Regions from separate parts of the Saccharopolyspora sp. MMCC62 genome, predicted to be linked through region 1. Evidence: riboswitches for the same ligand, from Rfam matches in the RefSeq annotation. Region 1 holds a riboswitch; the other holds the start of a gene.
The links. A riboswitch is a leader RNA that binds a small molecule or an ion and turns the genes downstream of it on or off. The one in region 1 is predicted to bind cobalamin.

Region 2: another riboswitch for cobalamin. It lies ahead of AC29IT_RS23850 (putative cobaltochelatase); the one in region 1 lies ahead of AC29IT_RS17785 (ABC transporter substrate-binding protein).

Annotation. Positions count from the first base shown of each region.
Region 1 is NZ_JBYKCM010000007.1:102,620-107,286, reverse strand. It holds gene AC29IT_RS17805 (DEAD/DEAH box helicase) at 1-853, opposite strand, end outside; gene AC29IT_RS17800 (DMT family transporter) at 1,030-1,350, shown strand; gene AC29IT_RS17795 (DMT family transporter) at 1,347-1,721, shown strand; gene AC29IT_RS17790 (TetR/AcrR family transcriptional regulator) at 1,696-2,232, shown strand; cobalamin riboswitch at 2,498-2,688, shown strand; gene AC29IT_RS17785 (ABC transporter substrate-binding protein) at 2,753-3,769, shown strand; gene AC29IT_RS17780 (FecCD family ABC transporter permease) at 3,766-4,667, shown strand, end outside.
Region 2 is NZ_JBYKCM010000011.1:68,572-73,238, forward strand. It holds gene AC29IT_RS23835 (LysE family translocator) at 1-448, opposite strand, end outside; gene AC29IT_RS23840 (S1 family peptidase) at 752-1,531, shown strand; gene AC29IT_RS23845 (GNAT family N-acetyltransferase) at 1,720-2,187, shown strand; cobalamin riboswitch at 2,257-2,382, shown strand; gene AC29IT_RS23850 (putative cobaltochelatase) at 2,441-4,570, shown strand.

The DNA.
Region 1 (4,667 bases):
GCAGCAGTCCGGTGTCCAGCCCGGTCGCGGTGACCTGCCGTTCCTGCTCCGGCGGCAGCTGTCCGGTGGCCGCGGCGCCGGTCCCGGCGTGGTCGGTGAGCTCGGCGAGCAGCGTGTTGTAGGTGGCGGCGCGGCGCTCGTAGTCCCGCCACAACTGCGCGGGAGGTTCGGCGCCCGAGTCCTCCGCAGCTGCGGCGACGCGCCGGATGCCGGGTTCGGTGAGCAGCCCGTCCAGCCGGGCCAGCGCGTCCAGCGCGCTGCCGCGGCGGGCGGCGCCGGTGAACCACATCCGCAGCCTGCTGCCGGTCCGCTGCGCCACCGGTTCCAGCTCGTCGAGCGCGGCGAGCCCGCGCCGGATCTCCTTCTGCTGCGCGGAGACCCGCTCCCCGGCGAGCTCCCAGGCCCGCACGGTCGCCAGCAGCGCGGCGTGCTCGGGGTCGCGCCGGTCCGGGTCGATGCGCAGCACCACGTCCTGCGCGCTCGCCCGCGCGAGGCGCGCGGCGGCGGCCGCGGCCTCCTGCGCGGTGGCCGGTCCGACACCGGGCACGGTCTGCAACCGTTCCGGGGTCGCGGCGGCCACGTCGGCGACGGTGCGGTATCCGGCGCGCTCCAGCTCGCCGAGCCGCAGCCTGGTCCGCGCGGCGTCGCGGAGCCTGCCGACCGGCATCGCGCGCAGCCGTTCCCACGCCTCCCGCTGCCGGAACGCGTCGTACTGCCGCCGGGCCCGCTCGCGCAGCCGGTCCGGTTCGGCGAGCAGCCCGCGCGCGGCGGCGCGGAACGACCGCGCGCCCGCCAGCACGGCGCGCGCCGCGCGACCCGCCCGCACCGCACCCGGCCCGTCGTCGAGCCCCATGCTTCCTCCCCAGGAATCCCCTGCTCGTCAGTACCGCACCACCGGCGCGCGGGCAGCCGCCGAGCGGGTGGTGCGGCCCCGGTGACCAGCTTGACCGATCACCGCACGCCGACGCCGCAGGGCCCGGGCGGACGGCCCCTTGCCAAGTATGAACAGGCGTACATACTCTGGTCGGCATGACGTTCCTGGTGCTGTGCCTGGCCATCGTCGCGGGGTTGTGCGGGTCGCTGTGCACCCGCGCCTCGCGGGGGTTCACCCGCTGGGGCTGGGGGATCGGGGCGATCGCCGGGTACGCGGTGGCGACCGTGCTGCTGTCCTGGCTGGTGCAGCGGTTGCCGGTCGGGCTGGTGTACGCGGTGTGGACCGGCGCCGCGGCCGTGGTGCTGGTGGCGGTGGACCGGGTCTTCTTCGCGGTGCGCACCAACCGGGTGCAGCTCGGCGGCATGGCGGTGACGTTGCTCGGCATCGCGCTGCTCGGCACCGGGATGGGCGGATGAGCGCAGCGCGGCGGGCGTGGGCGCACCTCGCGGGCACCATCGGGCTGGAGATCGTCGCCACCCTGGCGCTGCGGGCCTCCGCCGGGTTCACCGCGCCGGTGCCGTCGGCGGTCGCGGTGATCGGCTACGGTGCGGCGGTCGTGCTGCTCGCGCGGGCGCTGCGGGTGATCCCGCTCGGCATGGCCTACGTGATCTGGACCGGCGCGGGAACGGCCGGGGTCGCGCTGCTGGGCTCGGTGCTGTTCGCCGACCACCTGTCCCCGGCGGCATGGCTCGGCGTCGTCTGCGTGATCGGCGGCGTCGCGATGATCAACCTGGCGAAGCGGGATTCGCGGGAGGAACGCCGTGCGACCGAAGAACACCCCGAATGATCCCGAACGCCGGGAGCGGATCGTGGACGCCGCGATCGAGCTGATCCGCGACGGCGGCACCGCCCGCGTCACCGCGCGCGCCGTCGCGCAGCAGGCAGGGGTGCCCGTCGGTTCCGTCGCCTACCACTTCGATTCGGTGCGGGCGCTGCTGATCGAGGCCAGCAGGCGGGTGCTGCGGTCCCGCGCCGACTCGTTGGACGCGTGGCTGCGCGAGGTCACCGCCGAGACCGTCGTCGCCCGGCTCGCCGAGCTGATCCACCACCACCTCACCGCGGAGCGCGGCACCAGCGTCGTCACCTACGAGCTGTACGTCCTCGGGATGCGCGACCCGGAGTTCCGCGCGGTGAGCCGTGCCTCGCTGGTCCACCTGCGGGACAAGCTGGCCGAAGTGCTGCCCGCCCCGGCGGCGGACCGGCTCGCCGCCACCGCCGACGGCTACCAGATGCAATGCCTCTTCGAAGACCGAACCCCCGCACCGGCCCACATCCAAGAAATGCTGCGACCGACCTGACGCCGTAGCGAGCACCGAACGGTCTTCCCTCTTTCCTGTCGGCGGCGAAGCCGCTGAGCCGACGACCACCTGGGACACCGGCACCGCAGCGGGTTCTCAGCTGATTCCTCGCGAGGACGGCGTTGTCGCATGTGGCGGAGTCACCGGTGAAAACGATCCCGCAGGGAGGAAAGCGCCGAGGTTCCGCCACTCACTCCCGAAGGCAGAACGAGTGGCGGCGCCCGCAGCGAGGAACATCACCTTGATGGTGGGCTGGTATGTCCGGTTAGGGTGCTCGGGAGCCAGTCGCGCCCGCGAGGGCAGGGAATCCGGTCGGAAGCCGGAGCTGACGCGCAGCGGTAGGGGCGATGGGCGAGGAACGGCCGCACGGCCGCGACCACTGGACCACCGGTCCGGGAAGGGGACCTCGCCCGGCGAACCCGAGCCCGAAGACCTGGCTGGCTCCCCGGACACCGAGCTCGGTGCCGGATCGCAGCCTGCCGGGCCCCGCGCATGGGTCCGGGGTGAGGAACCACGTGACATGCCGTTCTCGCGTACCCGCGCGTTCCGGGCCGGACTGGTGGCGCTGACCGCGACCGTGCTGGCCTCCTGCGCCGCCCCCGCCGCCGGCCCCTCTTCCGGTGCCGGGTCGACGACGCTGCGCAACTGCGGTGCCGACGTGACCGTCGAGGAGCCGCCGCGGCGCGCGGTGTCGCTGAACCAGTCGACCACCGAGATCATGCTCTCCCTCGGCCTGGCCGACCGGATGGTGGGAACCGCGACCTGGACGGAGCCGATCGACCCGCCGCTGGCCGCGGCGAACGCGCGGGTGCCGAAGCTGGCCGAGAACACCCCGTCGTTCGAGTCCGTGCTGGGCACCGAACCGGACATCGTGCTCGCCGGCTACCAGGCCATGTTCACCGATGAGCGCGTCGCCGACCGCGAGCGGTTCACCGAGCTCGGCGTGCCGACCTACCTGTCGCCGAGCAACTGCCTGCCGGAGGAGGCGCCGCTGCCGGAACCGGTGCAGCTGGCCGACATCTACCAGGAGGTGCAGGACATCGCCGACCTGTTCGGCGTCTCCGAGCGGGGGCGGGCGCTCACCGAGCAGCTGCGCGGCCGGGTGGAGGCGGCGCGGCAGCAGGTCGCCGGGCTGGATTCGCGCGGCGACACCTCGGTGCTGTTCTGGTTCGCCCGCACCGAATCCCCGTACGTGGCGGGCTCCACGGGTTCTCCGGCGATCATGGCCAGGGAGCTGGGGGTGCGCAACGCCTACGGCGACGTCACCTCGATGTGGCCGCAGGTGTCCTGGGAGGACGTGCTGGCCCGCGACCCCGACCTGCTGGTGCTCGGCGACCTCACCCGCGACGGCGAGGGCGACGGGCTCGCGGCCAAGGAGCGGTTCCTGCACGAGGATCCGGCGGTGTCCCGGCTCGCCGCGGTCCGCGACGACCACCTGCTGAGCATGACCGGAACCGAGCTGAACATCAGCCTCCGCACCGTGCAGGGCATCGAGCGGCTCGCGGATCGCCTCGTCGAGCTGGACCGGCAGCGGTGACGGCGGGGCGGCTGCCCGCCTCCGCCATCGTGCTGGCCGGGATTCCGGCGCTGCTGCTGTCGATCGCCGCCGCGGTCACCCTGGGGCCCGCGGACCTGTCGGTCGCGGACGTCGGCAGCGTGGTGGGGCACCGGCTCGGGCTGGTGGACACCGGCGTGTCCCGGATCGGGCAGGGCATCGTGCTGCAGCTGCGGTTGCCGCGGGCGCTGCTGGCGGCGATCTGCGGTGCCGGGCTGGGGGTGTGCGGGGCGGTCCTCCAGTCGCTGCTGCGGAATCCGCTCGCGGACCCGTTCCTGCTCGGCGTGTCCGCGGGGGCCTCCACCGGTGCGGTGTCGGTGGTGGTGCTGGGCCTGGGTGCCGGGGCCATCGGTTTGACGGCGGGCGCGTTCGCGGGGGCGTTGGTGGCGTTCGCGCTGGTGCTGCTGCTGGCGACGATCGCGGGCGGCGCGGCCGGGCACACGGTGCTGGCGGGGGTCGCGGGCACCCAGCTGTTCTCCGCGCTCACTTCCTACATCGTCATCACGTCGGCGGACGCGGAGCAGACCCGCGGGGTGCTGTTCTGGCTGCTGGGTTCGCTGTCCGGGGCGCGGTGGAACGACGTGGTGCTGGCCGGGATCGTGTGCGCGGCGTGCCTGGTGCTGTGCCTGGCCCGCGCGGGGGCGCTGGACGCGTTCGCGTTCGGCCAGGACGCGGCGGCCTCCCTCGGAGTGCACGTGCAGCGGCTGCGGATCGTGCTGCTGGTGGCGACGGCGCTGCTGGCGGCGACGCTGGTGGCCGCCGCGGGCGCGATCGGGTTCGTCGGCCTGGTGCTGCCGCAGGCGGCGCGGCTGCTGGTGGGGCCGCGGCACCGCGCGCTGCTGCCGGTGACGGCGGTGCTCGGCGCGGTGCTGCTGGTGTG
Region 2 (4,667 bases), on a different contig from region 1:
GCGTGGGGTTCGCCGCGGAACCGACGAACTGCGGCAGGAACGCGAGGCTGAACAGCAGCATCTTCGGGTTGGTGATGTTGCTGAGCAGGCCCTGGAGGTACGGGCGGCTCGTGGTGGCCCCGCCGGAGAGCCCGTCGCCGGTCTCGGCGCGGGTGAGCCACAACCCGCGCACGATCATCGCCGCCAGGTAGACCAGGTACGCGGCGCCGGCCCACTTCAGCGTCGCCAGCACCGCAGGGTGGCTGGTGATCACCGCGCCGAGCCCGCAGATCACCAGCGCCACCTGCAGGACGCTCGCCGTGTGGATGCCGGCCAGCGCCCGCAGCCCGGGGCCGATGCCCTGACGCAGCGAGATCCGCAGGATCAGGAACGCGTCCACCCCGGGCGTCAGCACCACCACTGCACTGGCGAGCAGGAACGCCGGCAGGGTCGTGAAGTCCAGCAGCATGACGAGTTCGCTCCTTGCCTGGTCGACGCGCGCGCGACGGCGCCGGTGAGCGCGCGGCCCACCGGTCGAGGTTTCACCGGATCGGGGGTGATCTCGGGTCCGCGTCGTCGCGGTCACCGAAGATCTGAACTGAACGGACGGGACGAACCGGCTTCGCCGAAGCAGTGATCCGAATTTTTTCCCGCCGAAGTCCATCTTAACGAAAAATTATCAACACCTGGTGTGAGCTCGCCCTCGTCAGCCGCCGGTGATCGGACCGCTACCGTGTGCCGCCGAACGCCGCCGCACGCCCAGGAGGCCGCCGTGCCCGACCGATCCCGCCCGCTCGCCCGGATCGCCGCGGGGAGCGCGGCCGCCGCCACCGCGGCCGCCGCCGCGCTCGCCGCCCCGGCCGCCGCCGACCCCGCGCAGGAACGCGTGCTCGGCGGCGCCGACGAGCACGCCGCGCCGTGGGCGGTGGCGCTCACCGACCAGGGCGGGCGCCAGTTCTGCGGCGGCACCCTGGTCACCGAGATCAAGGTCGTCACCGCCGCGCACTGCGTCGACGGCCGGGACGCCGCCGACCTGCGCGCGGTCACCGGCCGCACCGACCTGCGCACCACCGGCGGCGCCGACACGCCCGTCGACGACGTGTGGGTGCACCCCGAATTCCGCGGCGTGACGGGCGGGCACGACGTGGCGGTGCTGACCCTGGCCGCGCCCGTGCCGGACGAGGTGTTGCCGATGGTCGGCGCCGACGAGATCGCCCGCTACCGGCCCGGCACCCCGGCGCGCGTCCACGGCTGGGGCTACACCACCGAGACCGGGCCCACCTCGGCGACGCTGCGCTCCGCCGACGTGCCGATCAGCTCGGATGCGGACTGCCGCGCCGCCTACCCCGACTACGAACCGGGGACGCGGGTCTGCGCGGGCCCGCCCGAAGGGGGCCGGGACGCGTGCGCCGGGGACTCCGGTGGGCCGCTCGTCGCCGACGGCAGGCTGATCGGCGTCGTCTCCTACGGCACCGGCTGCGGACGGCCCGGCACGCCCGGCGTGTACACCCGGATCTCCGGGGTCGCCGACGACGTCGCCGCGCGGCTCTGAATCCGCCGTCCCGCACCGCGGGACGGGCCGGCGCCACCCGGGGTTCGCGCCGCGGCGGTGCGCGGGTAGCCGTGCGCAGCACCGACCTGCCCCGAGGCTCGCGCGCCCGGTCCCGCGGGACGTGGTGTGCGCTACTTCCACCGCAGGTGACCCCGGGTGTCGTAGCCGGAATGTGATATCCCGTGGGGGTGACCCTGCAACCGCTCGCCACCGCCGTCCACCGCGCCTACACGGCCGACCTCGACGCCGAGGACTTCTACCGCATGCTCCGCTTGCGCGTGGACGTGTTCGTGGTCGAGCAGCAGTGCGCCTACCCGGAACTGGACGGCCGGGACCTGGAGACCACCACCAGGCACTTCTGGATCGACTCCGCCGACGGGTACGTGCTCGGCTACCTGCGCCTGCTCGAAGACCCCGACGGCACCTTCCGCATCGGCCGCGTCGCCACCGCCAAGGACGCCCGCGGACTCGGCCTCGGGCGCAAGCTGATGCGCGCCGCGCTCGCCGAGATCCAGCGCGCCCCCGCCGTGCTCTCCGCCCAGACCTACGCGCTGGAGTTCTACCGCGGATTCGGCTTCGAACCCTCGGGTGAGGAGTATCTCGAAGACGGCATCCCGCACGTCGACATGCACCGATACCCCGGCTCGCTGCGCTGAGCGAGCCGCGGCGGTTCCTCGCCCGTCGCGGGGATGCGACGATGCTCGCTGGTCCCAGCCAGGGCAGGTCAGGAAACCGGTGCGAATCCGGTGCGGTCGGCGCCACTGTGACCGGGGAGCGGATCTCCCCCGCGAGCCACCGGGCGCCGCCTGGGAAGGCCGGAGTTCCGCGCTGATCCGGGAGCCAGGACACTGCCTCGCCCAGGCCCAGCCGACATCGGGGCGTCCGAGACCCGAGGAAGGAACACCTGGCATGACTGCTCCCGCGAGCCCGCGGTTCCCGTTCACGGCCGTGGTCGGGCACGACGACATGCGGCTGGCGCTGCTGCTCAACGCGGTGCACCCGCGCATCGGCGGCGTGCTGGTGCGGGGGGAGAAGGGCACCGCGAAGTCGACGGTGGTGCGCGCCCTCGCATCGCTGCTGCCCGCGCTGGACGTCGTGCCCGGCTGCCGCTTCGGCTGCGAGCCGCGGCGGCCCGACCCGCAGTGCCCGGACGGGCCGCACGCCGAGGTCTCCGGGACCACCCGGCCCGCGGAACTCGTGGAACTCCCGGTCGGCGCCACCGAAGACCGGCTCGTCGGTTCCCTCGACCTCGAACGCGCGCTGACCGAAGGCGTCAGCGCCTACCAGCCCGGGCTGCTGGCCGCCGCGCACCGCGGCGTGCTCTACGTCGACGAGGTCAACCTGCTGCACGACCACCTGGTGGACCTGCTGCTGGACGCCGCCGCGATGGGGCGCGCGCACGTGGAGCGGGAAGGCGTGTCGGTGACGCATGCCGCCTCCTTCCTGCTCGTCGGCACCATGAACCCGGAAGAGGGCGAGCTGCGCCCGCAATTGCTCGACCGGTTCGGGCTGACCGTGCAGGTCGCCGCCTCCCGCGACGTCACCACCCGCACCGAAGTGGTGCGCAGGCGGCTCGCCTTCGAAGCGGACCCGGCCGGCTTCGCCGAGCAGTGGGCCGCCGAGGACGCCGCGCTCGCCCGCCGCATCGCCGACGCCCGCTCCCGCGTCGAATCGGTGCGGCTGCCCGACGCCGAACTGCGCCGGATCTCCGCGCTGTGCGCCGCTTTCGACGTGGACGGGATGCGCGCCGATCTGGTGCTCGCCCGCACCGCCGTGGCGCACGCCGCGTGGCGCGGCGCCGACGAGGTCGCCGAGGCCGATGTCGAAGCCGCGGCCCGGCTCGCGTTGCCGCACCGGCGCCGCCGCGACCCGTTCGACGAGCCCGGCGTCGAAGAGGACCAGTTGCAGCAGGCCCTCGAAGACGCCGCCCAGCACGCCGAGCAGGAACCCGCGGACGGCCAGGACTCCGGCGCGGACCAGGACTCCGGTGAGGAACCGCCGGACGGCCCCGACGACGGCCCCGGCGGAGGCGGCGGTGGCGCGCCCGACGGCGGACCGGACGACGGCCCCGACGGGCCCGGCGGCGGCGAAGCCCCCACCCCGCCGGACTCGCCCGCGCCGAACGGCGACGGCGGCTCCCGGCGCGAGGACGGCCCCGGCCAGGCCCCCGCGAACAAGCCCCCGGCCGCGCCCGCACCCGCGTTCCGCGCCCGGCTGCTCGAAGTCCCCGGCGTCGGCGAAGGCGCCCCCGGGCGGCGGTCCCGCGCCCGCTCCCGCAGCGGCCAGACCGTTCGATCATCCACAGTGGACGGTCATGGCGTGCACCTGCCCGCCACCTTGATCGCCGCCGCCCCGCACCAGCGCTCCCGCGGCCGCACCGGTCCCGGACTCGTGCTGCACCGCGACGACGTGCGGCGCTCCGTCCGCGAAGGACGCGAAGGCAACCTCGTCCTGTTCGCCGTCGACGCCTCCGGCTCGATGGCGGCCCGCGAACGGATGTCCGCCGTCAGCGGCGCCGTGCTCTCCCTGCTGCGCGACGCCTACCAGCGCCGCGACAAGGTCGGCGTCATCACCTTCCGCGGCGACCAGGCCGAACTCGCGCTGCCGCCCACCTCCTCCGTCGAGATCGCCGCCACCCGGATGCGCGACCTGCGCACCGGCGGCCGCACCCCGCTCGCCACCGGCCTGCTCAAGGTCCACCAGGTCATCGGCACCGAACGCACCCGCGACCCGCGCAGGCGCCCGCTCCTCGTGCTGCTCACCGACGGGAAGGCCACCGTTCCCGCCACGGACGGCGGGACCGGGCGGGTCCGCGCGCAACGCGCGGTGCAGGACTCGATGCGCGCGGCCGGGCTGCTCGGCGGGCTCGGCGTCGCCTCCGTCGTCGTCGACTGCGAGCAGGGCGTCGTGCGGCTCGGCCTCGCCGCCAAGGTCGCGACCGCGCTCGGCGGAGCCTGCCTGCGGCTCGACGAACTCTCCGCCGACGCCGTCGCCGGAGTCGTCCGCGCCGCCCGCGGTGTCGAGGCCCGCGTCGCTTGATTCCGATTCGATTACGACACACGTCAATCGGAGTAGGAATATCCCGGCGTAGTTGGTAAGGTGTTCTTCGTCCACCTGACCCCCAGGGGTGGACCAC